4 regions of the Nocardia puris genome follow, and region 1 is predicted to be linked to each of the others. Evidence: riboswitches for the same ligand, from Rfam matches in the RefSeq annotation. Region 1 holds a riboswitch; each other region holds the start of a gene.
The links. A riboswitch is a leader RNA that binds a small molecule or an ion and turns the genes downstream of it on or off. The one in region 1 is predicted to bind cobalamin.

Region 1 (7,827 bases):
TCGACGCGATCCGCTGGAGGATCGCCCCCGAGATACCGAATGCCGCGCCGGTGCACAGCCCGGTGAGCACGCGGGGCAACCGGTCGGCGTAGACCACGTCGTATTCGATGAGCGTGCCGCCTCCGCCGAGCACCCGCACCACGTCGCCCGCGCCGAGCGGATAGTGCCCGACGGTCATCGACCACAGCGCCACACCCAGCGCGGCCGCCGCGAGCAGCACGGTGACCAGCACCGACCTGGTGTGCACCCGCACCACGACCCGGCGCCCGGGCGAACTCAGCAACACCGTGCCCGCGGGCAGCACTCCCTGCGCCCTCACAGCGTCGACACCTTCCGGTTGCGCACGAGGTAGAGGAAGAACGGCGACCCGGCGAGCGCGGTGACGATCCCGGCCTGGATCTCCTGCGGCGGCGCGACGACGCGCCCGAGCACATCGGCCAGCAGGAGCAGCGCCGGTCCGAGGACGGCGCACCAGGCCAGCACCCACCGGTAGTCCTGCCCGGCGAAGGCCCGCGCGACGTGCGGAACGACCAGCCCGACGAACCCGATCGGCCCGGCGATCGCCACCGCCGACCCGGCCAGCAGCACCACGCTCACCGCACCGGCCGCGCGCACCGTGGCGAGCCGGGCGCCCAGTGTGCGCGCCATATCGTCGCCGATGGCGAGGGCGTTCAGCGCCCGCGCCAGCGCCACGGCCAGCACCGCGCCCACCGCGACGAACGGCGCCGTCGCCGCCATGGTCTCGGTGTCGGCCCGGCTCAGCGACCCGACCACCCAGAACCGGAAGTCGTCGAAGACGTTGCGGTCCAGCAGGGTGACGGCCGTGGTGACCGACCCGCACAGCGCCGTGAACGCGGCCCCCGCGAGGACCAGCTTCACCGGCGTCGCGCCGCCCAGCCCCAGCGAACCGAGCGTGTAGACGAACACGGCGGCAACGGCCGCGCCGAGGAACGCGAACCAGACCAGCCCGGCCGGCGCCGTCATCCCCAGCCCGCCGATGGCCGCGACGATGGCCAGCGACGCGCCCGCGTTGATGCCGAGCAGACCGGGACCGGCCAGCGGATTGCGGGTCAGCCCCTGCATCACGGCACCCGCCAGCGCGAGCGCGGCACCGGCGAGCAGCCCGGCGACGGTGCGCGGCACCCGGATGTAGCGCACGATCCGGTCGGTGTCGGTGCCCTGGAAATCGGTGAACGCCGAGAACACCGCCGCCGGGGTGAGCGCGTGCCTGCCGACCAGCACCGACGCCAGGCAGGCGGCGGCGAGCCCGACGCCGGCGACCAGCAGGCCGACGCCGCGAGACGACGGGTTCACCCGCCGAACAGATCCGGGTGGATCAGCCGCGCCACCAGTTCGGTCGCGTGCGCGAGGCGGACCCCGGCGGCGCGGTCGGCGAACAGGAACGGGTGCACCGCGCGCTCCCGCACGGCCGTCAGGTTCGCGAACGCGGGATCGGTGAGGATCTTGTCGGCCTGCGGCTGGGCGTCGGCGCGCGTATAGGTCGCCTGGCAGCACAGGCTGGTCAGGATGATGTCCGGGTCGCGCGCGATCAGCTCCTCCGCGCCGATCTGGATATTGCGCCGTTCGGTGCGGTCCTCGAAGACGTTCACCCCGCCCGCGGCCTCGATGAGCTGGGTGACGAAGTCGATGCCGCTCGCGATGCTGTAGGTGCCGTCGTCGCGGGGCGTCACGACCGCCACCCGGGGCCGTTCGGCGCCCGCCACGGTCGCGCGCACCGCGTCGATGCGGGCGCTCAGATCGGTCACCACCTGCTCGGCCCGCTCGGACACACCCCACAGCGCGCCGAGATCGCGCAGGTCGGCGTAGACGTTGTCGAAGCGGACGGTGGCCGGGTCGATGGCCTCGTCGGCCAGGCCGTCGGCGCTCGGGCACAGCGGGCTCAGCACCCAGGTGCGCACGCCGAGACCGTGCAGGCTCGCGCGGGTGCCCACGCTGGACTGCGCCGACTCGGCGAACATCCCGTTGTAGCCGGACAGCACGAAATCCGGGTTCTGCGCGAGCAATTCGTCGCGGCTGGGCAGCCGCTCGACGTAGGCCGAGCGGGCCTGCGCCTCCTGGTACTCGGGCAGCACCGCCGCGTCCAGGAACGCCGTCCCGGCCAGCCGGTCGGTGACGCCGAGCGCGTGCGCGATCTCGATGGACGGCTGATACGCCGCGTAGATCCGCTGCGGCGGGCCGTCGACGGCGACCTCGATCCCGCAGTTCACCCGGGTCGCGGCGGCCTCGCCCGCCGCGGCCGGTTCGGGTGGTGCGGCACAACCGGCCAGCGCGAGTGCGCCGACGATGAGCGCGCCGAGACGCGGGCGCGCGAAAACAGATGGGGTCACCGTGACCGCCTTCCAGGTCCTCGTGGAGCGGGTAGCGCCGTGGCCGGTCTCCTGGCTGACGGGTGGTGCGCGGCGTATCTACCTTCCCAGGGCGGGCCCCAGTGGCTCCGGACGCGCGGGCGCCCGGGTCGATATGTCACTCCCGATCACAGTGGCGAGGGCCGCACCGGTTCCACACCGGTTTCCCGAACACCACGGCCCCGGGACCTTACCAAGGGCAATGAACCTCCGGGTGACCCAGCGGCCGTCTCACCACTTGCGGCCGGTGTAGGCGAGCAGCTTGCGGTGCGCGGGGGCGTCATCCTCGATGGGGACCTCGGCGTCGTAGATACCGGGGCGGCGGAAGACCTCGATGCCGCCGCCCGCGTACATGGCCGCGAGGAGTTCGGCGCACAGGCCGTCGTCGGCGAGGTCGGGGCGGTCGATGGCCAGGGCCAGATCGACGCCGTGGACCACCACCTCGGCCAGGTGGATGAGCGCCGCGGCGCGGCCGGGCAACGGGCCGAGCGACAGGTGCACGGTGGCGTCGGAGACGTCGGGCCGGTGCCAGGCGGCCCGGTCGACCTCGGCGGCCGCCGAATAGGCGCCCAGCGCGTCGCCGCCCAGCCAGTCGTCGCCGCGCGCCCCGCGCGGATCGATGCCGCACAGCGCCGCCGCGTGGGCGTGCATACCGCCCACGGTGTGGTTGAGCACGGCGCGCACATCCCAGTCGCTGCACGGCGTCGGCGCGGCGAGCATCTCGTCGTCGACGGCGGCGACGATCGTGCCGGTCATGTCGAGGGCGCGGTCGATCTGGCCGAGGAGAGTGTCCATGGAGGTCCTTCGGTCGAGCGGAGTTCCCGCATTGATAGCACAACCGAGTGACCACCGCCGGATGACGGAACGCGCCGTTGTGGTCCACCCCAATCGACACGAAAAGTATTGTGTCACCGCAAGTATCGCGTGGTGCGAGGTACGCGGACCGCGACCCTGGATGTCGGTGTTCGTACCGGTCCGCGAGGGTGTCCTCGATGTGAGCGGAGTCATGCCCGCCTGTCCAGATCCCTTGCCGCGCCGGCCCGGCGGCTCAGCCGGTCTGCGGCTTCCCGCCCGCTTGTGCGTCGGGCTTCTCGCGCGGCACCGCGCCGGGCTCGGTGCCTTCGTCGGCCGCTTGATCCGGCTCCGGATGCTCCGGCTCGAAGGTGTCGGGCAGGTTCTTCAGGTGGCGGTTCATCGACCGCACGAGCAGGAAGGTGCCGACGAGCAGGACGAGCACGATGGCCAGGCCCAGCGGCGAGGCCTTGCCGAACTCGGGACCGGTCGGGGTGTTCGGGGTCTGGGCGAGCAGAACGAGCATCACCGCGACGCGTCCTCGATACCGGCGAACAGATCGGTCTCCGGGATGGCCGTGCGCACGCGGGTCTTGGCCAGCTCGAACTCCTCGGTGGGCCACAGCCGCTGCTGCAACTCCAGCGGGATCGCGAAGAACGCGCCGTTCGGGTCGATCTGGGTGGCGTGCGCGCGCAGGGCGTCGTCGCGCTGCGGGAAGTACTTGCCGCACTCCACCTGGGTGGTGACCCGCGCCATCACGTCACCGCGCTCCACGGCGTGCGAGCGGATCCGGTCCAGCCAGTCCTGCAGCGGGAACGGCTCGCCCATGCGCTCGTACTCGGCGGCGAACACCTCGAGCCGCTTCATGCTGAACCCGTGGTCGTAGTAGAGCTTGAGCGGCGTCCACGGCTCCCCGGCCTCGGGGAACGCCTCCGGATCGCCCGCCGCGTCGAACGCGGCCACCGACACCTGATGGCAGCGGATGTGGTCGGGGTGCGGGTAGCCGCCGGTCTCGTCGTAGGTGGTGATGACGTGTGGTTTGAACTCGCGCACCACGCGCACCAGCGCCTCGGTGGCCTCCTCGAGCGGCACCAGCGCGAACGACCCCTCCGGCAGCGGGGGCAGCGGATCGCCCTCGGGCAGCCCCGAGTCCACGAAACCGAGCCAGGTCTGGCGCACGCCCAGCGCGCGCGCCGCCGCCGCCATCTCCTCGCGGCGCACCTCATCGATGCGTTCGAGCACGCCCGGGGTGTCCATCGCGGGGTTGAGAATGCTGCCGCGCTCACCGCCGGTCAACGTCACCACCAGGACCTCGTGGCCCTCGTCGGCGTACCGTGCGGTCGTCGCGGCTCCCTTGCTGGATTCGTCGTCCGGGTGGGCGTGCACCGCCATGAGGCGAAGGCCACTCACGTCTCGTTCACCATCGCTCTCGGTCGCGGGTGTCGGGTCTTCGTTCCCTATAGTTCCATTCGACCGACTTTCTGTTCCGACCCACCCCCGGGAGCGAGAAGATGAGCGATACTGCGCCCGGCGGCGACGCGGCCGCGCGACACGCCGACCGGTACGGCAGCGCACCGCCCGCCCGCCGCCGCGGACTCGCCATCGCGCTCGGTGTCGGTGTGCTCGCGGCCGGTGTGGGCGTCGCCTACCTGGGATTTCAGAAGTACGGGCCCGACGAGATCAACGCCGAACAGCTCGGCTACACCGTCGTCGACGATTCCACGCTGAGCGTGCGCGTGAAGGTCAGCCGCGACGATCCGGCCAAGCCCGTGGTGTGTTTCGTGCGGGCGATGGACCGCGATGGCGCCGAGGTGGGCCGGCGCGAGGTCCTGGTCGAGGCGTCGGACTCCGGCACTGTCCAGTTCACCACCACGGTCCGCGCGTCGAGCAGGCCCGCCGCGGGCAGCGTGTACGGGTGCAGTGACAGGGTGCCCGCGTACCTGCGCGCCCCGTAATCCGGCCGCCGGATTCGCGATGTCCGGCTACCGTCCCCGCGTTTTCACCCGCCCAGGCACCGCCCCCACGGGCGAAAACGCCGGGCGACGTCCGGAAAATTAACTCCGACCTGCATGTTTGTGATTCATGCTAAAATGGCGTCACACACGGTTCCGGGCCACGGAGCCGTGTTTGCTGCATTGGCGGCCAGCGCTGCTGCGTTCCGGGGTCGGGTTCACCCGGAACCGGGCCTGTCGGGGTTCGTAGAACTTCCCCAGGATCGCTCTAGCCGTCGGCTGGTGCATGCCCGCCTCCGGGTGGGTACTGCGGCAGTGATCAGGGAATCCCGGCTCGCGCCGGGAACAACTACTAGGGAGTGATCGAGATGACCGAGACGAATGTGACCTGGCTGACCCAGGAATCGCACGACAGGCTCAAGAGCGAACTCGACGCGCTCATCGCCAACCGTCCGGTCATCGCCGCCGAGATCAACGAACGCCGCGAAGAGGGCGATCTCAAGGAGAACGGCGGATACCACGCCGCGCGCGAGGAGCAGGGCCAGCAGGAGGCGCGCATCCGCCAGCTGCAGGAGCTGCTGAACAACGCCAAGGTCGGCGTCGCGCCCACCAAGTCCGGCGTCGCGCTGCCCGGCTCGGTCGTGAAGGTCTACTACGACGGCGACGAGTCCGATACCGAGACGTTCCTCATCGCGACCCGCGAGGAGGGCCTCGGCCACTCCGATCTCGAGACCTACTCGCCGAACTCCCCGCTCGGCGGCGCGCTCATCGACGCGAAGGTCGGCGAGACCAGGGAGTACACCCTGCCCAACGGCAACACCATGAAGGTCACGCTGGTCAGCGCGGAGCCGTACCACAGCTGACCGGTTCGGTCTCCGCGCCGCGGATCGGCACGACCCGCACTGCCGCATCCCGGCGCGTGGACACCGCCGCAGCACCGCGTGTCCGCCGGATCGGACCGCCGGCCGAAGGACGGTCGCCTCCTGATCGGCCGTTTCCGACCGGACGTGCGGTCTTTCCGGCGGTCTGGTGAGTGACGGACGGTCGAGCCCCGAGCTGGTTACGCCCGGGCGCCGCGACCCTCGACAGACGCGAGCGGCCGCACTCGATCTCGAGTGCGGCCGCTTCGTCGTCTTCATGCCGGTGTCAGGCCAGCGCCTGCTCGACGTCGGCCAGCAGATCGCTGACGTCCTCGATCCCCACCGAGAGCCGCACCAGATCGGCGGGCACCTCCAGCACGGACCCCTCGGTCGAGGCGTGGGTCATGGCGGCCGGATGCTCGATCAGCGACTCGACGCCGCCCAGCGATTCGGCGAGCGTGAAAATCTGTGTGCGCGAGCAGAAGTCGTGGGCCGCCTCGCGTCCGCCGTGCAGGCGCACCGAGATCATGCCGCCGAACCGGCGCATCTGCTTGTCGGCGACGCCGTGGCCGGGATGCTCGGCCAGGCCCGGGTAGATCACCTGGGAGATGGCCGGGTGGCCGGTGAAGAACTCGGCCAGCTTCTCGGCGTTGTCGCAGTGGCGCTCCATCCGCACCGCCAGCGTCTTGGTGCCGCGCAGGGTGAGGAACGCGTCGAACGGGCCGGGCACCGCGCCCGCGCCGTTCTGCAGGAAGGCGAACGCGGTGTCGAGTTCGGCGTCGTCGGTGACGAGCGCGCCGCCGACCACGTCGGAGTGGCCGCCCAGGTACTTGGTGGTGGAGTGCAGCACGATGTCGGCGCCCAGCGCCAGCGGCTGCTGCAGGTACGGGGTGGCGAAGGTGTTGTCGACCACCAGCTTCGCGCCCGCGGTGTGCGCGATGTCGGCCAGCGCGGGGATGTCACCGATGCTCAGCAACGGGTTGGTGGGCGTCTCGATCCAGACGAGCTTGGTGTTGGGGCGGATGGCCGCGCGCATCTCGTCGGTGTCGAAGACGTGCGCCGGGGAGTGCTCGATGCCCCACTGGCTGAACACCTTGTCGATGAGCCGGAAGGTGCCGCCGTAGGCGTCGTCGGGGATGACGATGTGGTCGCCGGGGCGCAGCAGGGCGCGCAGCGCACAGTCGGTGGCGGCCATGCCGGACGCGAAAGCCCTTCCGTAGCGGCCGGATTCGAGCGCGGCGAGGTTGGCTTCCAGCGCGGTGCGGGTCGGGTTGCCGGTGCGGGCGTACTCGTAGCCGCCGCGCAGGCCGCCGACGCCGTCCTGGGCGAAGGTGGAGCTCGCGTAGATGGGCACGTTGACCGCGCCGGTCTGGGGATCGGGATCGAAACCGGCGTGCACGGCCCGTGTGGAGAATCCCAGCTCACTCATGGCCACAGCCTAGATGCGGCGTTCGCGGGACTTTCGCCGGGGCACCCCCTTTCCCGCGCGAGGGTCTGCTGCGCGCCCGCGCCTGCCTTTAGGCTGAGGCCCATGGTGACTGTCGAGGAATTGTTCGCTATCGATACCCTGCTCTCCGCCGAGGAGCGCGAGATCCGGGACACGGTCGCGGCTTTCGCGGCGCAGCGGCTGCGCCCGCACATCGCGGACTGGTTCGAGGCGGGCACCTTCCCGGCCCGCGAGATCGCCCCCGAGCTGGGCAAACTCGGTCTGCTGGGGATGCATCTGGAGGGGTACGGCTGCGCCGGGATGTCGGCAACGGCGTACGGCCTGGCCTGCCAGGAGCTCGAGGCGGTGGACTCCGGCGTGCGCAGCATGGTGTCGGTGCAGGGGTCGCTGGCCATGACCGCGATTCACAA
Region 2 (7,827 bases), 2.0 Mb from region 1:
TGCACGGCCCACAGCGGCAGCAGCGACTGCCGGGACGCGCGCGCCGCCCCCATGAGCAGCGCCCCCAGTCCGAGAGTGCCCAGCAGCCTGCGGTTTTCGACCACGACCGAACGAATCGTGTGGTGGCTCGCGGTCATCGGCGCACTCTCGGGTTCGGGCATGGCCAACACCAGCAGACCACCCACGACCACGGCGGCGAAGTGCATCCACAGTCCACCGACGGGCCCGAGCCAGTGCACCACGCCCGCGCCGAGGAACGGTCCGCTGAAGAACCCGAACCGCATCCACCCCGCCAGCGCCGAGAACGCCCGCCCGCGATCGGCGCTCGGCACCACCGACACCACATACGTCTGCCGCGCCAGGCCCCACACCGCACCTGCGGCGCCGTTGATCAACAGCCCCACGGCGAACACCGCGATATTCGGCGCGAGGATGGCGATGAGCATCCCCACGGCGCACACCAGCGAGCCGAGCGCGATGGCCTTGCGCTCCCCCGTGCGCGCCACCAACCGCCCGGCGGGCAGGTCGCCGAGGATGAGGCCGAAACCCATCATCGCGACGACCACACCCGCCATACCGACCGATGCGCCGAGTTCCAGCGCCCGCAGCGGCAACATGGGAGCCGAAGCGCCGGAACCGATTCCGAACACCGCCGACGGCACGAACACCGCCAGCGCCATGGACCGCAACTTGGTGCGCGGCGGCGGTTTCCCGGGTTCCGGTGTCGCGCCGCGTAGGTCGGATTCGCCGGTGAGGCTCACCGCGCGGTCTCCGCGCGAGGGGCCCCGCCGACCGGAGCCGGTCGACCGCACACCGTCAATGACGTTCGGCCACCGTGTGATTCACTACGAGAGCCGCGGTCCTGCGAACTGATCTCGGGACAACGCCCCACCCTCATCCCGCGAGCACGGGACGGCGGGCGAACTGACTCTCCGGACGCGGCAACCCGAAGTGATCGCGAAGGGTGGTGCCGGTGTACTCGGTGCGGAACAGCCCGCGCTCGCGCAGGATCGGCACCACCGTCTCCGCGAACACCTCCAGCCCGCCCGGGTAGTAGGGCGGCATCACGTTGAAACCGTCTGCGGCGCCGTGGCGGAACCACCCCTCGATCGTATCGGCCACTTGCTCGGGCGTGCCCGCGAACACCCGATGCCCGCGCGCGCCCGCCAGCCGGTGCAGCAACCCGCGCACCGTCGGCCGCTCGCGCTCCACGATGCCCGCGACGACCTGCAACCGGCTGCGGTTGTTGTCGGTGACGTCGCCCGCGTCGGCGAACACGTCGGCGGGCACCGTCTCGTCCAGCGGCAGGTGCCGCAAGCTCTTGCCGACGATGCTCTCCAGTTGCGCCAGACCGTATTCCGGCACGGTGAGCTCGTTGAACTCCCGCTCCAGCTTCTTCGCCGCCGCCTCGGTGTCGCCGATGAACGGCGAGATGCCCGGCAGGATCTTCACATGCTCGGGGTTACGCCCGAATCCGCGCGCCTGCTCCTTGATGTCGGCGTAGAAGCGCTGCGCGTCCTCGAGCCGCTGGTGCGCGGTGAAGATCGCCTCCGCGTACCGGCCCGCGAAGGCGCGTCCCTCGTTCGACGCGCCGGCCTGCACGAGCACCGGGTGCCCCTGCGGGGTGCGCGCGGCGCTGAACGGCCCACGCACCTTGAGATATTCGCCCTCGAAGTCGATGCGGTGAATCTTGTCCGGATCGGCGTACACGCCCGCCTCGCGATCCAGCAGGATCGCGTCGTCCTCCCAGCTGTCCCACAGCGCGATCACGGCATCGACGAATTCGCGTGCCCGCGCGTACCTTTCGACGTGGTCGGGGTGGTGCTCGAGCCCGAAGTTGGCCGCCGCCACCTCCGTCGCGGTGGTGACGATGTTCCAACCGGCCCGCCCGCCGGAGATGTGATCCAGCGAGGAGAACAGCCGCGCCAGGTTGTAGGGCTCGTAGTAGGTGGTGGACGCGGTCGCGATCAGCCCGAGATGCGTGGTGGCCGAGGCGATCGCGGTGAGCAGCGTGATCGGCTCCAGTCCGGGCGCGGCGTTGTGCCGCACGTTGGTGCGCAGCGCGGGACCGTCGGCGAAGAACACCGCGTCGAGCGTGGCGGCCTCGGCGGTGCGGCCGATCTCCTGGTAGTAGGAGACGTCGTAGATGCGGTCGGGCCTGCTGTCCGGGTGCCGCCAGGCCGCCTCGTGATGGCCCGACGGGTAGATGAACGCATTCAGGCTCAGCTGACGCGGCTCGGTCATGACGCCTTCTTCTCTTCCTCGTAAGTCTCCACGCCCAGCCCCGCCAGCAGCTCTTCGCGGTAGGCGGTGAACCCCGGATCACTGTGGCGGCGTGGACGATCCAGCTCGATGCGGCGGTCCAGCGCGATGCGCCCCTCGTCGAGCACCAGCACGCGGTCGGCGAGCAGCACCGCCTCGTCCACATCGTGGGTCACCAGCAGCACGGCGGGCTTGTGCTTGGCGCACAGGTCCTGCAACAGCACGTGCATGCGGATCCTGGTCAGCGCGTCCAACGCGCCGAACGGCTCGTCGGCCAGCAGCAATTCGGGTTCGCGCACCAGCGAGCGCGCCAGCGCCACACGCTGCTGCTCACCACCGGAAAGCTCACGCGGCCAAGCTTTTTCCCGGCCCTCGAGCCCGACCTCGGCCAGCGCCGCCCGGCCGCGCTCGGCCGCGCCGGAGCCGGTGAGGCCCAGCGTCACGTTGTCGAGCACGCGCACCCAGGGCAGCAGCCGCGAATCCTGGAACACTACGGCGCGCTCCTCGGGCACGGTGAGTTCACCGGAACCCGGGACGTCGTCGTCCAATTCGGCCAGCGCGCGCAGCAGTGTGCTCTTGCCCGAGCCGCTGCGGCCCAGCAGCGCGACGAATTCGCCGCGCGCGATGTCCAGATCGATGCCGCGCAACACCACGCGGTCGCCGAACCCGCGTCTCAGCGCGCGGGTACGGACCACATTCAGTCCGCCAGTGTCTGCCGCCACGACAGCGCCTTCCTCTCCAACGCCCGCACCGCGACATCGCCGAACAGGCCGAGCAATCCGTAGATCACCAAACCGACGACGATCACGTCGATCTGGCCGTAGGTGCGCGCCTGCGTCATCAGGTACCCGATGCCGCTGGTGGCGTTCACCTGCTCCACCACCACCAGGGCCAGCCACGAAATCGTCACGGCCAGGCGCAATCCGATGAAGAACCCGGGCAGCGAACCCGGCAGCGCGATGCGCCGGATGAACTGCCACCGCGAAAGCTTCACGGTCTCGGCCAGTTCCACGTACCGGGCGTCCACGCTGCGCAGATAGGCGTGGGTGTTGATGTAGACGGGCACCAGCACACTGGTGGTGATGACGACGAGCTTCATCTCCTCGCCGATGCCGAACCACACGATGAACAGCGGGATCAGCGCCAGCGTCGGCACCGCGCGCTTGATCTGCACCGGCCCGTCCAGCAGCGCCTCGCCCCACCGGCTCAGCCCCGCCAGCAGCGCGAGCACCACACCGATGCCGACGCCCAGCACCAGGCCGATCCCGGCGCGCTGCACCGAGGTGAGCAGGTTGGACTGCAACCGGCCGTCGGCGATGAGATCGCCGGCCGTCTGCGCCACCGTCCACGGCGCGGGCAACGTCTCCGGATCCAGCGACCCGGTCGCCGAACCGAGCACCCACGCCAGGATCAGCAGCGCCGGGCCGAGCGCGAATCCGAACGGGATCGCCTTGCCCGGACCGAGCCTGCGGCGCGAAACCTTGCCCCGCGCCTGCAATTCCGCGGGGTTGCTGCTCGCCGCGCCGCCGACGCGGCGGCCGAGCACCCCGGCCTCGATGGTCGCCATCGCTATTCCTTGGGGTCGGTGGCGGCGCCGGATTCGGCGACCGCTTGCTCGATGAACGGGGCGAAGCGCAGGTCGAAACCGTCGGAAGCGCTGACCTTCCTGGGCAGTTCGCCCGCGGCGTCGATCGCGTCGATGGTGGACTGCTGCTGGGCGATCAGATCCTCGTTCAAGTTCGGAAAGGTGTAGGCGCCCAGGGACTCGATGATGCGGGTCGCGTCCTCGGGGCCGACCTTCTGGTTGTCCACGTAGTACTGCTGCGCCCACTCCTGCGGGTGGGTGTTGACCCACTGGTAGGCCCGCACATACGCGCCGACCAGCACGGCCAGCGCCGCCGACTTGGCGGGATCGTTGGTCGCCTCGCGGCGCGCGTAGAGATAGGCCAGGCCCGGGTAGATGCCCTCGGTCTCGGAATCGGGGATGAGCGAGGCGCCCGGGGTGCGCAGGAACCGGGTGACGTTCGGCTCGATCAGCGGGGCCACGTCCACCTGGGCGGTGCGGATCGCGTCGGGGAACTCGGCCAGCTGCAACCGGACCAGTTCCACGTCACCGGTTTCCAGGCCCGCCTTGTCCAGCGCCCGCAGCACCGCCGCCTGCTGGGCGGTGCCCTCGGCGTAGGCGATCTTCTTGCCCTTCAGCTCCGCCAGCGTCGTGATCGACTGTCCCGGCGCCACCGCGAGTTTCAGCGCGTTGGTGGCGGTGCGATAGGCGGCGATGATCGGCACGTCCTGGCCCGCGGCCAGCGCGTGGATCGGCGGCACATCACCGACGGGCGCCACATCCGCCGCGCCGGCGCGGAACGCCTCGAGAATCGCGGGGCCGCCGACGAAGTTGGCGAATTCCACCTCGAACGGCAGCTTGTCCAGTTCACCGGAGGCGCGCAGCGCCTGCTGCAACCGCTCGGACTGGTCGGCGATCACGAGTTTGGTGCCCGCGGGCACGGTGGAGGTGAGCGGGGCGTCGGAGGCGGCGACCGGAGCGTCGTCCTTCGCGCAGCCGGTCAGTCCGAGGGTCGCGGCCGTCGCCACGGCGAGCAGAGCGGCGGTGGTGCGGCCACGGAGGCCGGGAAGGAACGTACTCGGTCGAAACATGACGCGAATTGAAGCAGGGCCCGGGAGCCGCTGAAACCGTTAGCGTTAGCGTGATTCGAAAGACACTCACCGAGGTGACGCGGTGTAGTGGACGTCGCGGGCCCGGTCCAGATAGCGCTGCACGAACGGCAGCACCTGCGCCTCGATCACCTCGTTGTAGCCCTGCGGAGCCTGGCGCGGATTCGCGTGGCCCGTGCCGCGCGGATAGGCCACCAGCAGACTGCCGTCGGGCCCGCCGACCTGTTCGAGCAACACCCGGTGCGAGTAGTCCACGTCGACCACGCCGTCGTGCGAGCCGACCCGCGGCCGCAGGAAAACGATTGCGGGGCGCGGCTTTCCGTCGACAGGCTCGGACAGGGCGCGCAGATTGTCCACCGCGCCGCCGCCGACGATGGCCAGGAACTGCGAATGGATCAGCCCGTTGCTCGCGGCGTTGTGCGAGAGGATCTTCTCCGTCAGCACCTCGTCGAACACCTCGCCCAGCTCACCGGCCGCGATCCCGGGCACCGGACCGGTCCGGTCGATGAAACGATCACGGCGAGCGTAGGTTTCGACGGCGAAGCGCATCGTGCGGCTCTCCCGCGCGCCCGGCAGCCAGCCCATCCAGCGCAGCATGTCCTCGCCCCGGCCGCGGCTCTCCGGGCGCACCGCGTTCAGATCCATGGGCGTGCAGTCGAGCAGCACCGCCACCAGCCGCCGGTCGCTGCCGCGGTGGATGTGCTCGGCGACCTCGAGCGCGATCACCCCGCCCATGCTGTGCCCGGCCAGCACGATATTGCGCACCCCCGACATCTGGGCGGCGCGCACGATGAGGTCCGCGATCACGCGGCTGTCGATGCCTTCGTTGTCGTAGCGGATCGCCCACACCACGCCGATCCGGTTGAGCGAGGGCAGCGCGGCGGCGGTGTCGGCGGCGTTCAAGTTGCCCAGGCCCACCATGTCGACCACCGCGGTGTCCCAGCCCGAATCCTCGGCGGGCGGCGCGACGGGCAGCAGCGCCGGCTCGGTCAGCGCGAGCCGCGCCCGTTCGGGCATCACGTCGTACACCCAGTACTGGGCGGCGACCGTGAGGGCCAGGATCAGCAGCGCGGCGACCCGCGACAGCGTCAGCCGGGTGCGACGCCACCCCTCCCACCGGAACCCGAACCGGGTCTCGCGGAGCCGGGCCTTGCGCCGCTCGTCATCCCAGTCGCTGACGGTGGACGGATGCCGTTCGTCCCTCGGCGACATCTCTTCACGGTAACGACGGACGCGCACCCTCGCCACGTCGCCGACCGGCCGTCGGGGCGGCGCGGGCCGAACGGTAGAGTTTGCTGATCAATCCCCGGCGGGTGCGGGAATCCGGTGAGAATCCGGAACGGTCGCGCCACTGTGATCGCCTCGCGGCGAAAGTCAGACCTCCCCCGCCGGACTTCTCTGGAAGGGCCGCGACTTGCCTGTGGAGCACCGCCGATGATCCGCGTGCGGACCTCGATCGCCGTCCCCGTGCTCGGGACACTGCTGGTCGTGGCGATGGTGGCGGCCACCGGTTTCGGCGCGGAGACACTGCCGGTGTCGTCGGTGGTGGAGGTCCTGCGCCACCGGCTCACGGGCGTGGCGCCGGTGGATCTGAGCCTGGACACCATCGTGTGGCAGCTGCGGGTGCCCAGAACGTTGCTGGCCGCGATCGTGGGCGCCGGACTCGCGCTGGCCGGGGCCGCCATGCAGACGCTGGTGCGCAATCCGCTCGCCGATCCGTTCCTGCTCGGCGTGTCGTCCGGGGCCGGGGTCGGCGCGGCGGCCGTCATCACCTCCGGGCTGTTCGCCGGCGCGGGTGTGTGGGCGCTCACCGGCGGCGCGCTGGCGGGTGCGTCGATGGCGGCCGGGCTCGTGTTCTTCATCGCGATCGCGCAGGGCGGTCTCACGCCGCTGCGGCTGGTGCTCACCGGGACCGTGCTCGGCTCGGCGTTCGCGGCGCTGAGCAGCTACCTCGTGTTCCGCAGCGCCGATCCCGCCGCCGCGCAGTCGGTGCTGTTCTGGTTGCTCGGCAGTCTCGCCGGTGCGGACTGGGCGACCCTCGGCCTGCCGTTGACGGTGGTACTGCTGTGCGGGGCTGCGCTGGTCGCGGCGGCGGGCTGGCTGGACGCACTCACGTTGGGAGCGGACACGGCCACCTCCGTGGGCGTGCCGGTGAAACAGTTGCGGATCGCGTTGTTCGTACTGCTTGCGGTGCTGGTGGGGGTGCTGGTCGCGGTGTCGGGCGGGATCGGGTTCGTCGGCCTGGTCGTCCCGCACGCCGCCCGCCTGCTCGTCGGCCCGCGCCACCGCACGCTCCTGCCCGTCTGCGCCCTGTGCGGCGCCCTGTTCCTGGTCGTCGCCGACGTCGCCACCCGAGTCCTGGTCCCGCCCACCGAGATCCCCGTCGGCGTCCTCACCGGCCTCATCGGCGCCCCGACATTCCTGCTCCTCCTCGGCCGCCGCCGCTACCGGTTCGGTGACGCATGAGGGGCGTTCACCGAGCTCCGGGATTCGGCGTTGCACTACCCGTCGATCAGCGTGTAGCCCAGCGACCTCGGCTGAACCATGCGTGCCGGGGTGTCGGCGGCAGGCTCAGCCCACCATGGCCCGACTTCGCTCGCGGCCATCGTTCCGTTGTATGGCTCAGCGGTACTTCGGGTCTGGCTCCGATCTCCGGCAACGGCACCGGGCACAGCCCGGGTTCGCGCCGTCGGCCCGAGGGTCCTCACGCCAGCCATCAGACTCCGGGATTCGGCGAAATCGCCACCGAGGCAACGGGTCCTGAATGCCGCTCCGCCGAGCATCAGGCGGGTGCGGTAGGTCCGACCCGTGCCCGACGTACCAATCGGTCGGGCGATGGGCATACCCGCGCGGCGGCAACCGGGGCGCCATCTCGAATCCGGCACGAGATGC
Region 3 (7,827 bases), 3.7 Mb from region 1:
GGCCTACGTGCTGCTGTTCTTCGCCATGCACGGCATCGGCCCGATCGCGGCCAATATCGCCGGCTCGGTGGTGAGCACGATCATCGCGAACGAACTGCACCGCCAGCTCACCTTCCACGCGGCGGGGCGCGTCGGCTGGTTCACGGCGCAGTGGGAGGGCGGCGGCCTGGCGCTGCTGGGCCTGGGCATCACCACGGCCGCGCTGGCCGGGCTCGAGGTCTGGGCGCCCGGACTCGGCGGCGTCGCGCAAGCCGGCGCGGTGCTGGCCATCACCGCCGCGGTCGGCGGCCTGCGCTTCCTGGCCCTGCGCGGCCTGGTCTTCTGAGTCCCGTAGACACACGAAAACCGGCGCCCACCATGTGGTGGGCGCCGGTTTCGCGTTCGGGTTACTTGTTCTCGGCGAGGCGGTCGAGCAGGCGCTTGTGCACGATGCCGGGCAGCAGATCGCTCACGTCGCCGCCGTACTTCGCGACCTCCTTGACCAGGGAGCTGGACACGAAGCTGAACTCCGGGTTCGACGCGACGAAGAAGGTGTCCACGCCGCTGAGCTTCTTGTTCATGTGCGCCATCTGGATCTCGTAGGCGAAGTCGGTGGAGTCGCGCAGCCCCTTGACCATCGCGGTGAGTCCTTCCTGCTTGGCGAAGTCCACCAGCAGGCCGCGCCACGACGCCACCCGAACATTGGGCAGATCGGCCGTGACCTCGCGGATCAGCTCCATGCGCTCCTCCACGGTGAACATGCCCTGCTTGTTGGGGTTCACCACGACGGTCACCACGACCTCGTCGAATTGCGCTGCCGCCCTGGCGAAGACGTCGAGATGTCCGTTGGTCACCGGGTCGAACGACCCGGGGCACATAGCTCCAGCCATGAGCCGAAACTATCAGGTCGATACCCGGGATTCGACCGGCGGCGTGCGGCCGAACGATGCCGCGAGCGCCGGGTTCCGACGAGCGCTGTTTCGCCGCACGCCATTCTCCGCGAGCCTTCGGCCGGGCGGCCCGACTGACAGGCCGGGCTCGCGACCTGATCGGGCCCGGAGAGCGCTCAGTCCTGCGGCTCGTGCTCCGCCAGCTCCAGCCGCGTCTCGCCGTAGCGGCGGGCCTTGGCGGGGACGAAACCCGCGGGCCAGTCGATCTCCGCCGACCGCGCTGACCGCTCGACCACCACCACCGCCCCTGGCCGCAACCACCCGTGCTCGGCCAGCGCGCGCACGTCGGCGGTGACCGCGTCGGTGGCGAGATCGTAAGGCGGATCGGAGAATACGAGGTCGAACTCCCCCGCTCCACCCCGTGCCAGCACGGCGGCGACCGCGCCGACGCGCAGCTCCGCTCCGGGCAACGCGAGGTCGGCGATATTCCCGCGCACCACCGCCGCCGCCTTGCGGTCCGACTCCACCAGCAACGCCGACGCCGCCCCCCGCGACAGCGCCTCCAGTCCCAGCGCGCCCGATCCGGCGTACAGGTCGAGCACCCGCGCGCCGTCGAAGTCCAGGCGCGCGTCGAGCGCGCTGAACAGCGCCTCGCGGACACGGTCGGAGGTCGGCCGGGTGCCGGCGGGCGGCACCCGCAGCCGCCGCCCGCCGGCCGTCCCGGCCACGATCCGCGTCATTGCGCCGAGGAGTCCGGCGCGGCCAGTTCGACCAGCAGGTCACCGCCTTCGACCTGCTGCACCTTGCCGATCGCCACCCGCGCGACGGTGCCGCCGCGCGGCGCGGTGATGGCGGCCTCCATCTTCATGGCCTCGATGGTGCCGATGGTGTCGCCCGATTCGACGGTGTCGCCCTCGGACACGGCGAGGGTCACCACGCCCGCGAACGGGGCGGCCAGGTGGCCGGGGTTGGTCTTGTCGGCCTTCTCCGCCACCGGGACCTCGCTGGCGATGGACCGGTCGCGCACCGCGACGGGGCGCAGCTGCCCGTTGAGGATGCACATCACGGTGCGCATGCCGCGCTCGTCGGGTTCGGAGATCGCCTCCAGGCCGATGAGCAGGGTGACGCCCTTCTCCAGCTGCACGCGGTGTTCCTCGCCGTAGCGCAGCCCGTAGAAGAACTGGTTGGCGCTCAGACCCGAAGTGTCGCCGTACTTTTCGCGATGCGCGAGGAGTTCGGCGGTGGGGCCGGGGAACAGCAGGCGGTTCAGGGTGGCGCGGCGCAGCGCGGAATCGCCCGCGAGCCCGGCCTCGTCCTCGGGCGTGAGCGGGGTTTCGGGCTTGGCCGCGCCGCGACCCTCGAGGGCCTTGCTGCGGAACGGTTCGGGCCAGCCGCCGGCCGGGGTGCCGAGTTCGCCGCGCAGGAAGCCGATCACCGAGTCCGGGATGTCGTAGCGGCCCGGATCGGCGGCGAAGTCCTCGATGTCGACGCCGGTGCCGACCAGCGCCAGGGCCAGATCGCCGACGACCTTCGACGACGGCGTCACCTTCACCAGGCGGCCGAGCAGGCGGTCGGCGGCGGCGTACTTCGCCTCGACCTCCTCGAAGCGGTCGCCGAGGCCCAGCGCGATGGCCTGCTGGCGCAGATTCGACAGCTGACCGCCGGGGATCTCGTGGGTGTACACGCGCCCGGTGGGGGCGGGCAGCCCGGATTCGAAGGGCGCGTACACCTTTCGCAGCGCTTCCCAGTACGGCTCGAGGTCGCACACGTTCTGGAGGTTCAGCCCCGTGTCGTACTCGCTGTGCGCGGCCGCCGCCACGATCGCCGAGAGCGCGGGCTGACTCGTGGTGCCCGCCATCGCGGCGCTGGCGCCGTCCACCGCGTCGGCGCCGGCCTGCCAGGCGGCGAGGTAAGTGGCCAGCTGACCGCCCGGGGTGTCGTGGGTGTGCACGTGCACCGGCAGGTCGAAGTTGCTGCGCAGCGCGGTGACCAGGGTGGCCGCGGCGGGCGCGCGCAGCAGGCCCGCCATGTCCTTGATGGCGAGCACGTGGGCGCCCGCGTCGACGATCTGCTCGGCCAGCTTCAGGTAGTAGTCGAGCGTGTAGAGCGTCTCGTTCGGGTTCGACAGGTCGCCGGTGTAGCTCATCGCGACTTCGGCCACGGCCGTGCCGGTTTCGCGCACGGCGTCGATGGCCGGGCGCATCTGGTCGACGTTGTTGAGCGCGTCGAAGATGCGGAAGATGTCGATGCCGGTGGCCGTCGCCTCGGACACGAACGCGCGGGTCACCGCCTCCGGGTAGGGCGTGTAGCCGACGGTGTTGCGCCCGCGCAACAGCATCTGGAGGCAGATGTTGGGGATCGCCTCACGCAGCGCGGCCAGCCGCTCCCACGGGTCCTCGTGCAGGAAGCGCAGCGCCACATCGTAAGTCGCGCCGCCCCACGCCTCGATCGACAGCAGCTCCGGGGTGAGCCGCGCGACGTGCCCGGCGACGCCGAGCAGGCCCGTGGTGCGCACGCGGGTGGCCAGCAGCGACTGGTGCGCGTCGCGGAAGGTGGTGTCGGTGACGCCCACCGCCTTCTGCTCGCGCAGCGCCTTCGCGAAGCCCTCCGGCCCCAGGCGCAGCAGGCGCTGGCGGGAGCCGTCGGGCGGCGGGGCGCTCAGGTCGATGGCGGGCAGCTTGTCGTGCGGGTAGACGGTGGTGGGCCGCTCGCCGTGCGGCTTGTTGACGGTGACGTCGGCCAGGTAGGTCAGGATCTTGGTGCCGCGGTCGGCGGAGCCGCGCAGGGTGAGCAGCTGCGGGCGCTCGTCGATGAACGAGGTGGTGACCCGGCCGGCCTTGAAATCGGGATCCTCGAGCACCGCTTGGAGGAAGCCGATGTTCGTGGTGACGCCGCGGATGCGGAACTCGGCCAGCGCCCGCGCCGCGCGCGCCGCCGCCGCGGGCAGATCGCGGCCGCGGCAGGTGAGCTTGACCAGCATGGAGTCGAAGTAGGCCCCGATCTCGGCGCCCAGGTTCGCGCCGCCGTCCAGGCGGATGCCCGCGCCGCCCGGCGTGCGGTAGGCGGTGATGCGGCCGGTGTCGGGGCGGAACCCGTTGGCCGGGTCCTCGGTGGTGATGCGGCATTGCAGGGCCGCGCCGCGGATCGACACGCTGTCCTGGCTCAGGCCGAGGTCGGCCAGGGTCTCCCCCGCCGCGATGCGCAGCTGCGACTGCACCAGGTCGACGTCGGTGATCTCCTCGGTGACCGTGTGCTCGACCTGGATGCGGGGGTTCATCTCGATGAAGACGTGGTTGCCGCGCTCGTCGAGCAGGAACTCCACGGTGCCCGCGCAGCTGTAGCCGATCTGGCGGGCGAAGGCCACCGCGTCGGCGCAGATACGTTCGCGCAGCGCGGGATCCAGGTTCGGCGCGGGCGCCAGCTCGATCACCTTCTGGTGGCGGCGCTGCACCGAACAGTCCCGCTCGAACAGGTGCATCACGTTGCCGTGCTGGTCGGCCAGGATCTGCACCTCGATGTGGCGCGGATTCACCACGGCCTGTTCGAGGAACACGGTCGGGTCGCCGAACGCGGACTCGGCCTCGCGCGAGGCGGCCTCGATGGATTCGCGCAACTGCTCGGGCGCGGCCACCCGGCGCATGCCGCGCCCGCCGCCGCCCGCGACCGCCTTGACGAAGATCGGGTAGTCGAGTTCGGCTGCGGCGGCGAGCAGTTCGTCCACGTCGGCCGAGGGCGCACTGGACTTCAGCACGGGCAGACCGGCCGCGCGGGCGGCCTCGATGGCGCGCGCCTTGTTGCCCGCGAGTTCGAGGACCTCCGCCGAGGGGCCGATGAAGGTGATGCCGGCGCGCGCGCAGGCGGCCGCCAGATCGGGGTTCTCGGAAAGGAATCCGTAACCGGGGTAGACGGCGTCGGCGCCCGCGGTCTTGGCCGCGTCGATGATCGCCTCGATGGAGAGATAGGCGCGGACGGGGTGGCCGACCTCGCCGATCTGGTAGGACTCCGCGGCCTTCAGCCGGTGGACCGAGTTGCGGTCCTCGTACGGGAAGACGGCGACCGTCCCGATGCCGAGTTCGTAGGCCGCGCGGAAGGCGCGGATGGCGATCTCGCCACGATTGGCAACCAAGACTTTCGAGAACATCGGTCCAACGTACCTGCCCCCGGAATCGGCTCCTACATGGAACTACCCTTCGCAGCGATCTTCACAACCAGACATAGCAACGGTGCGAAGTTGCGTTCATCCGGCCGTCACATCTCACCGCCCGCCCGCGACCGCGGTGCGCGCCCGCGACGGGTACCCGCACGGAATAACCGCGGCGTCTTTTATGCTGGACGACGCAGCTGGTTCTCCAGTGCGCCGACGAGATGGAGCCCCTACGTCGCGCGCCGGAGTCGAAGCCCGCCCCGGCCAGCCGGGCGCGAGTGAGAGGGAACCCGGTGGGAATCCGGGACTGTCCCGCAGCGGTATGCAGGAACGAACACCGTCATCGAGCACTGGGCGCGAGTCCGGGAAGCGACGGTCAGTAGGTCGGCCGGGAGCCCCCGCGCCGGTGCCCGCGAGTCCGAAGACCTGCCAGTTGTGCCGGATACGCCGTATCCGGCGGCCACCGCCTCGTGGATTGGGCGCGCGGACCACCAGTGACGACATCCGGGCTCCGTTGCACACGGCTGCCCGCGAGGTCCGCTGGTCGACGCCGCCCGCATGGCGATGGCTCACGACCTAGGCACTGGAGCACAACCGTGACTGTTTCCCAGACTCCTTTCACCGCAACGGTTCTCGGCCTGCCCCGGGTGGGGCCGCGGCGCGAGCTGAAGCGCGCCACCGAGTCCTACTGGGCCGGGCGCATCGACGCCGTGGCGCTGCACCGGGTGGCGGCCGATCTGCGCGAGGCGCAGTACGCCGAGCTCACCGCGGCCGGGCTCGACTCGATCCCGGTGGGCACCTTCTCCTACTACGACCAGGTGCTCGACACCGCCGTGCTGCTGGGCGCGCTGCCCGAGCGGGTGGCGGGCATCGCCGATCCGCTGGACCGCTACTTCGCGGCCGCGCGCGGCAACGATTCGGTGGAACCGCTGGAGATGACCAAGTGGTTCGACACCAACTACCACTACCTGGTGCCCGAGATCGGTCCCGACACCGTGTTCTCGCTGCACCCGGAGAAGCTGATCGACGAGCTGGCCGAGGCGCGGGGGTTCGGCGTGCCCGCGCGGCCCGTGGTGGTGGGCCCGATCACCTTCCTGAAGCTGGCCAAGGCCACCGAAGGCGCGGCACTGGATCGACTCGGCGAGCTGGTCCCGCTCTATCGCGAGCTGCTGCGCAAGCTGGCGGCCGCCGGTGCGGAGTGGGTGCAGATCGATGAGCCGTCGCTGGTCACCGACCTCACCGACGATGAGATCGCCCTGGTGCGCTCCACTTACACCGAGCTGACGGCGGGCGAGGACCGCCCGGCCGTGCTGGTCGCCACCTACTTCGGCGACCCCGGCCCGGCCCTGGCCGCGCTGGCCGGCACCGATGTGGAGGGCATCGCGCTCGACTTCACCGCGCCGATCGAGCTGTCCGCGGTGGCCTCGCTGCCCGCGCTGGCGGGCAAGTTGCTGGTCGCGGGCGTGGTGGACGGCCGCAACGTGTGGCGGGCGAACCTCGACGACGCGCTCACCACGCTGGGCACCCTGCTGGGCAGCGCGGGCGGCGTCGCGGTGTCGAGCTCCTGCTCGCTGCTGCACGTGCCCTATTCGCTGGAGCCGGAGACCGGCCTGGACGCGCGGCTGCGGGCCTGGCTGGCGTTCGGCGCGGAGAAGGTCGCCGAGGTGCGAGTGCTGGCCACCGGTCTGCACCAGGGCACCGAGGCGATCGCCGACGAGCTGGCCGCGGCCCGTGCGGCGGCGACCTCGCGCACCGAGGACCCGCGCCTGGCGGACGCGCAGGTTCGCGCCCGCCTGGCCGCGCTCGGCCCCGACGCCGCGCGTCGCGCCCCGGCCGACGAGCGGCGCGCGGTGCAGCAGGCCCGCCTGAACCTGCCGCCGCTGCCGACCACCACCATCGGCTCCTACCCGCAGACCTCGGCGATCCGCCTGGCTCGCGCCGCGCTGCGCAAGGGCGAGATCGACGAGGCCGAGTACACCGCGAGGATGCGCTCGGAGATCGCCGACGTGGTGGCGCTGCAGGAGAAGCTGGGCCTGGACGTGCTGGTGCACGGCGAGCCGGAGCGCAACGACATGGTGCAGTACTTCGCCGAGCAGCTCGACGGCTTCGCGGCCACCGAGAACGGCTGGGTGCAGTCCTACGGCACCCGCTGCGTGCGCCCGCCGATCCTGTTCGGCGACGTCGCGCGCCGCGCGCCGATGACGGTGGACTGGATCACCTACGCCCAGTCGCTCACCGACAAGCCGGTCAAGGGCATGCTGACCGGTCCGGTCACCATCCTGGCGTGGTCGTTCGTGCGCGACGACCAGCCGCTGGGCGAGTCGGCGCGTCAGGTGGCGCTGGCCATCCGGGACGAGACGGTGGACCTGCAGTCGGCGGGCATCCGGATCATCCAGGTGGACGAGCCCGCCCTGCGCGAGCTGCTGCCGCTGCGCGCGGCGGATCAGCCCGCGTACCTGGACTGGTCGGTGGAGTCGTTCCGCCTGGCCACTTCGGGCGTGTCCGATGCCACCCAGATCCACACCCACCTGTGCTACTCGGAGTTCGGCGAGGTCATCGACGCGATCGCGGGCCTGGACGCCGACGTCACCTCCATCGAGGCGGCCCGCTCGCACATGGAGGTGCTCGACGACCTGAACGCCGCGGGCTTCGATCTGGGCGTGGGCCCGGGTGTCTACGACATCCACTCCCCGCGCGTGCCCAGCGTCGAGGAGATCACCGTGTCGCTGCGGGCCGCGCTGAAAGCCGTTCCCGCCGAACGGCTCTGGGTGAACCCGGACTGCGGGCTGAAGACTCGCGGGCAGGCCGAGGTGG
Region 4 (7,827 bases), 190 kb from region 1:
CGGAGTCGCGCGCCGAGAGCCGGACGGCCAGCGGGTAGGGCACGCGGTCCCCGTCGGTGCGCTCCCAGGCCATGGCGAACTGGTCCGGGGTCAGCGTCCAGTTCACTCCAGCTCGGTCCATTCACCGACCACCGGGGGCGTCGTCGGATCGAGTTCGCCGATCAGCTCGCTGTTCTCCTCGCCGGGCTCCAGGAAGGTGAGATCGTCGTCCTCCCAGAGCAGATCGTCGTCGTCCTCGTCCTCCTCCGGACGCGCGGGGCGTGACGCGTTCGCCGCGACGCTCGACCCCTGCCGGGTGGTGTCGGCGGCGGCCAGCGCGCCACCCATGAGCCCGCCGACGGCGCCCGCGCCCATGCCGGTGACGGCGGCGTCGCCCGCGTTGGTCTCGCGGCGGCGCTCCTCGCGCTTGCGCTCGTCGTCGGCGGACGCGGGCGAAGTCGTGGTGGTGGGCACCGTCGCCGCGGGCACCGAGGCCGCCGGTGCGGCGGTGACCGGCGCGCCCGCGACAGGACGGACCGCGCGATCCTGTGGCGCGGCCGCTGCGGACGCGGTGTCGGCCGCGACCGGCACCGGTTTGGCCACGGCGGGCGTGGTGTCGGTGCCGCCCGGGATAGTGGGGAGCACGGCGGCGGGCGTGGTGCTCGCGGGCACGGTGGACGCCTCGGGCTCCCGCTCCGGCTGCGGTTCCTGGCCCTGCTCCGGCTCGGTCGCGCCGGGCGTCTCGGCCTGCGGCGTGGACACGACGTTCGAAACCGGTTGGGAGACAGGCGTTCCCGACGGGTCGACGGTGGTGGTGATCTGGATGCCCGGTGCGGGCTCGCCCGAACCCGGGGTGCCGATGCCCGCGGGGGCGTCGGGGAAGGCGGGCACGCCGGTGCCCGCGCCGAGGAACACGTTGGTGTAGATGCTGTCCATCGCCTGCACCACATCCTGCCGGTCGTGCTCGGCGGCCTTCTGTGTGGCGACGATGGCGGTGGCCTGGGTCGGATCCAGCAGTGCCGAGGACAGATCCGCCTCGGTCTGCTCGCCGACGCCGATGGCGGCGCGCAGCGCCTCGGCCGCGTCGCCCGCCTGGCCGAGCCGCTGGGCGACGGCGGCGAACACATCGGCCAACCGCTGGCCGTGCTGTTCGAAATCGCGGACCGCGTCGGCGGCCGCGCCCGCCGCACCGCCCCGCCAGCCGTCGGCGATGAGCGCGCGGATCTCGGTGTGCGCCTGCGCCACCGCGTCGGTGAGCCCGGTCGCCGAGCCCTGCCACGCCTGGCTGCCCGCGTGCAGCGCGACCGGGTCGAGCAGTTGCACCTTCTGATGGATCTCGCGCTGCTGGAGGTGGTCGAACACCTCGACGGTCGGCGCGTACGCCGGATCGGTGCGGGGCAGATCAGGCATGGGCCACCCCCGCCGCGTCCACCTCGGCGACGGCCGCGGCCAGCCCGTCGTCGGCCGCGCTGTAGGCGGCCGCGGCGGCGCGGAAGGTCGCCGCGAGCTCGCGCGCGGAGTCGGCGTAGGCCCGCAGCCGGGTGATCGCCTCGCCCGCCTTGCCCTCGAAGCCGGCGCGCAGCGCGTCACCGGAGGCGAATCCGCCGAACCCCGGCAGTGAGGTGGCGGCCGTGAGCCCGTGGATCTGGGCCTCCACCTGATCGGCCAGCTGTTCGTAGCGGCGCGCGCACCGTTCGTGCGCGCCGTCCGCGACGAGTACACCGTCGATCCAGAGCCTGCCCTCGTCGACAGCCTGATTCAGGTTCGTGACCTGTGGCCGCATCGACCGTCCCCCTTCCTCATCGTGCCGCGTGCCCCGCGGCCGTACTCGGTTCTCCCGCGCCGCGCCGACCCCACGGCGGCGCCTGCTCCACCGCGCGCGAGCACACCGTCGCCGCGCGCACCGGCCCGGCCGGTCACTCCCCGGGGGCCGATGGTCCCCGCAATTTTAAGCAGGTACCCGGGCGCGTTGTCCCCCACCGATGTCGCCTTTGTCGTAAAACACCAACGGCCGGGGAAGTCGACACGCGGGGAACCCAGGCCCGCCCGATCGTGGCGCCGGCGGGCTCGGCCGGATTTGTGAAGTGTGTCACGGACTAGCGCGAAGCTGCCGCCGCGCTGTGCGCCCGCTCCAGCAGCCAGGCGACGACATCGGCCGTCACCTCGGCGTAGCGGGGTTCGTGCAGCACGTCGTGGCCCGTGTCGGCGTATTCGTGCCAGCGCGCCCACGGGTGCCGCCCGGCCCATTCGCGCATCGCCTCCACCGGCGCGCGGCGGTCGTCGGTGCCGTGCACCGCCAGGATCGGCAGCGTCGACGGCAGCGGTGTACCCGGCGCATCGGGGCGTCCGCCGCCGAGCGCCCGGCGCGGCACGCCGGACAGCACGAGCCCCGCCAACGCCTCGTGCGGCACGCTCGGCGTGAGCGGATAGCTGGCCTCGACGGTGTTCAGATCGGTGCCCGCGCTGATGTCGGGGACGGCGGCGCCGAGCGTCCCGAGCGCCGTGACGGCGCCGAGCGAATGCCCCATCAGCACCAGCGGGCCCGCCGCTTCGGCACGCACCCGGTCCAGGAACGCGGTCGCGTCGGCCACCAGTTCGGCCAGCGTGCCCGGGTGCAGGGGATCGCCCTCGCTGAGCCCGTGCCCGAAGGTGTCCAGGGCCCACAGCCGGATGCCCGCCGCCCCCAGACTCCGGGCGAATCGGTGGTAGTGCCCGCTGTGCTGACCGAGCCCCGGCAGGAGTGCCGCCGTGGCCACCGCGTTGTCGACCGGCCACCGCCGATAGTGCATCCGGCCGCGCGCGCCGTCGAAGTAGAACATGTACCGATAGTGCCAAAACTTCTGCGACTCAGTGGAGTTCACCGCCCTGCACGGCCACCGGCTACACTTTTCCGCCGATTCGCCGTTCGTGCCCCAGCTGACCCCTGACCGGGCCGTTCACCGACGAGCCCGCCCGCGCCCGCTTCTCGGGGCGGTAGGGTCTGGCCTCGACGCAGGGAACACCGGTGCGAATCCGGGGCTGTCCCGCAACTGTCACCGAGGAGCGAACCGCCGCAGTACGGCCACGACCTGCCCGGGTTGGAAGGCCGGTGGGGAGCGTCGATCCGGGAGCCAGGACACCTGCGTCGGCCGGCACCGGGACGACTCCACGAGGATGGCGATGGACAACTCGATACGACACCGGCGGACACTCGGCCGCCGGGAGATGCTGCTGCGCAGCGCGGGCGCACTGGGGCTGCTCGCGACCGGCGCGCTCACGCTCACCGGCTGCGGTGACGGCGGCACCGGGCCCCAGGGCGGTCCACCGCGCGCGGGCGGCCGGTTGCGCGCCGCGATCGCCGGACGCGCCGCCAGCGTGGACGTGCTGGACCCGCACCTGGCGGGCAGCTCCGCGGGCGGTGCGGTGAGCAAGAACGTATGGGACAAACTCGTCGCCTACAACAACGACCTCACCCTGCGCTTTCGCCTGGCCAGCGCGCTCGAACCCAACGCCGACGGCAGCGAATGGCGCATCACCCTGCGCCCCGGCGTGGTGTTCAGCGACGGCAGCCCGCTCACCGCGCGCGATGTGCTGTGGAGCTTCGAGCGGATGCTCGACCCGGCGCGGCCCTCCTCCGGCGACCTGGCCGTGGTCGACATGTCGCGCACCCGCGCCGACGGCGACCTCGGCGTGGTGGTGGCGATGAAGACGCCGATCGCGGACTTCGGTTCGGTGCTGGCCGGGTGGTACTGCTACGTGATCAAGGACGGCACCACGGTGTTCGACCGGAACACGCTGCCCGTCGGCACGGGGCCGTTCGCGCTGGCGAACTGGTCGCCGGGTGACCGGACCCTGTTGCGCCGCAACGAGAAGTACTGGGACGGCCCGGTCCACCTGGACGAGGTGGAGATCATCCAGATCGCCGAGACCGAAGCGCGCATGAACGCCTTCCTCTCCGGTGCGGCCGACACCGCGCACGAGATGTCCTACCTGCAGGCGCACACGCTGGCGAACGATCCGAACGCGCAGGTCGTCACCCCGCCCGCGGGCCTGATGGGCGCCTTCCAGATGCGGGTGGACGTGGCGCCCTTCGACGACGTGCGGGTGCGCCAGGCGATGCGGCTGGCTGTGGACCGCGAGGCCATGGTCGAGGCGGTGTACTACGGCTTCGGCGAGGTCGGCAACGACATCTACGGCAAGGGCGCGCCGTTCTACAACGACCAACTGCCGCAACGGACTTACGATCCGGAGCGGGCGCGCCAGTTGCTGCGGGAGGCGGGGCGGGAGAACCTGACCGTCACGCTGCCGACGGCCGACGCGATCCCCGGCATGGTCGAGTCCGCGACGCTGTTCGCCGAGCACGCCAAGGCCGCGGGCATCACCATCCGGCTCGAAACCGTGCCTGCCGACACCTATTTCACCGAGGTGGTGGGCACAGCGCCGCTCTCCCACATCGGTTGGTGGAACTACAGTCTGGACTACTTCTACGGCCAGACGATGACCAGCGATTCGCCCAGCAACGACTCCGGCTGGCGCCGCCCGGCGTGGGACGCCACGTTCGCGGCCGCCCGCGCGGAGATGAACCAGGAGCGCCGCAGGCAGCTGTATTTCGAACTCCAGGAAGAACTCTGGAACGAGGGCGGCTACATCCTGCACAGCTTCGCCAAGCGTCCCGATGTCGCGCACGTCCGCGTGCAGGGCGTGCGCGACGGCGTGCCGGGCACCGACGACTGGGCGAACTTCACCACCACCTGGTTGGCGGAGTAGCGGTCTCGCGGTGATCCGCTATCTGCTGCGCCGCGTCGGCGGCGCGATCGCGGTGCTGTTCGCGGTCGCGCTGGTGGTGTTCGGCCTGTTCGAGCTGCTGGATTCCGATGCCGCCGCCGTGGCGTTGAGCCGCCACGGCGGCGGTCAGCCGACGGCCGAACAGCTCGCGGCCAAACGCGCCGAACTCGGGCTCGACCGGCCCGCGCCGGTCCGATTCGCGGAGTGGACCGGCGATTTCGTGCGCGGCGACCTCGGCGATTCGCTGCTGTCGGGGCGGCCGGTGCGCGAGGTGCTGCTCGGCCGCCTCGGCAATTCCGTGGTGCTGGCGGCGATCACGGCCGCGCTGCTGATCCCGCTCGCGCTCGCGCTCGGGCTGCTGGCGGGCTCGCGTGCCGGATCGCGCACCGACCGCGCGGTGAGTTCGCTCGCCCTCGTCGCGGAGTCGTTGCCCTCCTTCGTCTCCGGGGTGATCCTGGTGGCGACGGTGTCGCTGACGTTGCATCTGCTGCCCGCGGTGTCGCTGTTGCCGACCGGGACGAGTCCGTGGGAGCGGCCGGAGATCCTGGTGCTGCCGGTGCTGTGCCTGCTGATCGGGCTGGCGCCGCACCCGGTGCGGGTGGTGCGCGCGCAGACCGCCGATGTGATGGCGAGCCCCTACATCACGGCCGTGCGGTCGAACGGGGTGGGCGGATGGCGCCTGCTGGCCCGGCATGTCGCGCCCAACGCCGTGTCGGCCTCGATCCATCCGGTCGCCGGATCGATCGTGGGGTTGATCGGCGGCGTGGCGGTGGTGGAGACGCTGTTCGCCTATCCCGGTCTCTCCCAGGAACTCTTGCGCGCGATCGCCGCGCGGGACTTCCCGTTCGTGCAGTCGGCCGCGGTGCTGATGGCGGCGCTCGGACTCGCCGTGTACCTGCTCGCGGATCTGGCGACGCTGGCGGTGAGCCCGCGTGCCCGGCGGGAAGTGCTCGGGGGTGCGGCATGAGTGCCGGGCGGTCGGTGGAAAGTATTGCTGTGCAAAGGGGTTCGAAAGTACGACTGCGTGTGGTGGTGCCCGCGACGCTGCTGCTCGCGGTGCTCGCCGTGGTGGTGCTCGGCCCGTTGCTCGCGCCGCATCCGGCCACGTCGCCGGTCGGCAGGCCGTTCACGGAGCCGTCCGGGCAGTTCCCGCTGGGCACGGATGTCGTCGGGCGCGACGTGTTCTCGCGCCTGCTGCACGGCGGGCTGTCGCTGGTCGCGATCACCGCCGCCGCGCTGATGGCGGCCTACGGACTCGGCCTGGCGCTCGGGCTGCTCGCCGGTCTGCGGCGCCGCGCCGATCCGTGGGTGTCGCGCCCGGTCGACGCGCTGGTGGTGGTGCCGTGGTTCCTGCTGCTCGCGGTGATCGCCACCGCCATGGGGCCCGGTCCGGCGGCGATCGTGGTGACGACGACGCTGGCCGCCTCACCCTGGATCATCCGCATCGTCCGCACCGCCGTGCTCGAGATCGCGGGCAGCGGTTACGTGGAGGCGGCGCGCGCCCGTGGCGAACCGTGGTGGCGCGTCGCCGTGGTGGAGGTGCTGCCGAACCTGCGTTCGGTCGTGTTGGCGGACGCGGGAATTCGCGTGTCCGGCACCATCTCGATGGTCGCGGTGAGCGGATTCCTCGGCCTCGGCCTGCGGCCGCCCTCGGCGGACTGGGCGCTCATGATCACCGAGAACCGGCCGGGGTTCGTCGTGCAGCCGTGGTCGGTGCTCGCGCCCGCCGCGCTGGTGATGGTGCTGGTGGTGTCGGTGAACCTGCTGGTCGACGGGCTGCTGGGCGGACACGTCCCGCCACCTTCGCGCCTGGCACGCCTAGCCTCCGATCCCGATGCGGGACTTGCTGTTTCCGATCTCGACGTCCACGACCGGCACGGTCGCGCCGTGCTGGAAGGGGTTTCGCTGTCGGTGGCGCGCGGCCGCAGTCTGGCGGTCGTCGGACCCTCCGGCGCGGGGAAGACGACCTTCGCCTCGGCGGTGCTCGGCGCCCTGCCGCGCGGCCTGCGCGCCACGGGCGTGATCACGACCCCGGTGACGGAGGGGTTGCGCACCGTCGGCTATGTGCCGCAGGATCCGGCGGCCGGATTGAATCCCGCGCTGCGGATCGGCACGTCGCTGCGCGAGATCGCCCGCCTGCACGATCGCCGCGCCGGCGCGAGCGTCGTCGCCGCGGCCCTCGAACGCGTCGGCCTGCCCGGCACCCCCGAATTCCGCCGCCGCTACCCGCACGAACTCTCCGGCGGCCAGCAGCAACGCGTCCTGCTCGCCATGGCGCTCACCGGCAACCCCGCGCTCATCGTCCTCGACGAACCCACCACCGGCCTCGATCCCCGCACCCGCGCGGACCTGGTCGCCACCCTCACCGACATCAAGAACTCCACCACCGCAACCTTTCTCATCGTCACCCACGACCTCGCCGGCCTCGCCCCGGTCGTCGACGACGTAGCGGAGTTCGATCAGGGCAAGCTCGTCTCCTTCGGCCCGACACCTGGTTCGGATGCGGAGCCCGGCGAAAGCGGCCCGGTGCACCTGGCCGTGCGTCCGCCCGTCGGAAACGCGCTGACGCCCGGCACCCGGCAATGCGATACGACCGGCGCCCCGCCCCCTTCTCGTGGTGATGACGCGACCGAGGACACCGGCACAACCATCGCGGCAGCCGATCAGCCGGGCAGGGCGGATGCCGTTTCCGACGACGGGCCGGTCACACCGCACGGCGCATCTGCTGGTGAACCATGCGGGACGGCCGATGTTTCCGATGGCGATCCTGGCCTGTCGGAGGGGGCGCTGGGCGGCGAATTGATCTGGGCAGGAGGCACTTCGAGCCGGGCGCCGGGCGGAGCGAGTGGCGCCAAGGGCGTGGTGCCGGGACGGGCGGGCGGCGCTTCCGACGCCGAATCGAACAGGGGCGGTGGTGGTCCCGGCGTGGAATCGGTCCCGACCGGCGGTGTTGCCGCCCGCGAACCCGGCGCGCCGGTCCTGCGGGTGACCGGCCTGTCCGTCGCCCACGGACGGTGGACGCGCGTGCTCGATAACGTGGATTTCGCTGTGGCGGAAGGGGAGTGCCTGGCGATCGTCGGGCGG

Region 2: another riboswitch for cobalamin. It lies ahead of OHB21_RS24445 (FecCD family ABC transporter permease); the one in region 1 lies ahead of OHB21_RS15275 (ABC transporter substrate-binding protein).
Region 3: another riboswitch for cobalamin. It lies ahead of metE (5-methyltetrahydropteroyltriglutamate--homocysteine S-methyltransferase); the one in region 1 lies ahead of OHB21_RS15275 (ABC transporter substrate-binding protein).
Region 4: another riboswitch for cobalamin. It lies ahead of OHB21_RS16195 (ABC transporter substrate-binding protein); the one in region 1 lies ahead of OHB21_RS15275 (ABC transporter substrate-binding protein).

The regions. Positions count from the first base shown of each region.
Region 1 covers NZ_CP107943.1:3,343,197-3,351,023, reverse strand. The annotation lists gene OHB21_RS15285 (FecCD family ABC transporter permease) at 1-319, opposite strand, end outside; gene OHB21_RS15280 (FecCD family ABC transporter permease) at 316-1,314, opposite strand; gene OHB21_RS15275 (ABC transporter substrate-binding protein) at 1,311-2,348, opposite strand; cobalamin riboswitch at 2,373-2,560, opposite strand; gene OHB21_RS15270 (TIGR03086 family metal-binding protein) at 2,598-3,161, opposite strand; gene OHB21_RS15265 (hypothetical protein) at 3,415-3,684, opposite strand; gene mca (mycothiol conjugate amidase Mca) at 3,684-4,550, opposite strand; gene OHB21_RS15255 (DUF4307 domain-containing protein) at 4,670-5,113, shown strand; gene greA (transcription elongation factor GreA) at 5,479-5,973, shown strand; gene OHB21_RS15245 (cystathionine gamma-synthase) at 6,257-7,399, opposite strand; gene OHB21_RS15240 (acyl-CoA dehydrogenase family protein) at 7,502-7,827, shown strand, end outside.
Region 2 covers NZ_CP107943.1:5,326,216-5,334,042, reverse strand. The annotation lists gene OHB21_RS24475 (MFS transporter) at 1-761, opposite strand, end outside; gene OHB21_RS24470 (LLM class flavin-dependent oxidoreductase) at 895-2,244, opposite strand; gene OHB21_RS24465 (ABC transporter ATP-binding protein) at 2,241-2,984, opposite strand; gene OHB21_RS24460 (ABC transporter permease) at 2,960-3,829, opposite strand; gene OHB21_RS24455 (ABC transporter substrate-binding protein) at 3,832-4,917, opposite strand; gene OHB21_RS24450 (alpha/beta fold hydrolase) at 4,984-6,147, opposite strand; adenosylcobalamin (AdoCbl) riboswitch at 6,242-6,327, shown strand; gene OHB21_RS24445 (FecCD family ABC transporter permease) at 6,370-7,401, shown strand.
Region 3 covers NZ_CP107943.1:7,667,860-7,675,686, forward strand. The annotation lists gene OHB21_RS35590 (GtrA family protein) at 1-325, shown strand, start outside; gene coaD (pantetheine-phosphate adenylyltransferase) at 387-869, opposite strand; gene rsmD (16S rRNA (guanine(966)-N(2))-methyltransferase RsmD) at 1,046-1,609, opposite strand; gene OHB21_RS35605 (pyruvate carboxylase) at 1,606-5,010, opposite strand; cobalamin riboswitch at 5,297-5,441, shown strand; gene metE (5-methyltetrahydropteroyltriglutamate--homocysteine S-methyltransferase) at 5,610-7,827, shown strand, end outside.
Region 4 covers NZ_CP107943.1:3,532,388-3,540,214, forward strand. The annotation lists gene OHB21_RS16175 (ESX secretion-associated protein EspG) at 1-121, opposite strand, end outside; gene OHB21_RS16180 (PPE domain-containing protein) at 103-1,389, opposite strand; gene OHB21_RS16185 (hypothetical protein) at 1,382-1,762, opposite strand; gene OHB21_RS16190 (alpha/beta hydrolase) at 2,076-2,798, opposite strand; cobalamin riboswitch at 2,973-3,100, shown strand; gene OHB21_RS16195 (ABC transporter substrate-binding protein) at 3,139-4,725, shown strand; gene OHB21_RS16200 (ABC transporter permease) at 4,736-5,710, shown strand; gene OHB21_RS16205 (ATP-binding cassette domain-containing protein) at 5,740-7,827, shown strand, end outside.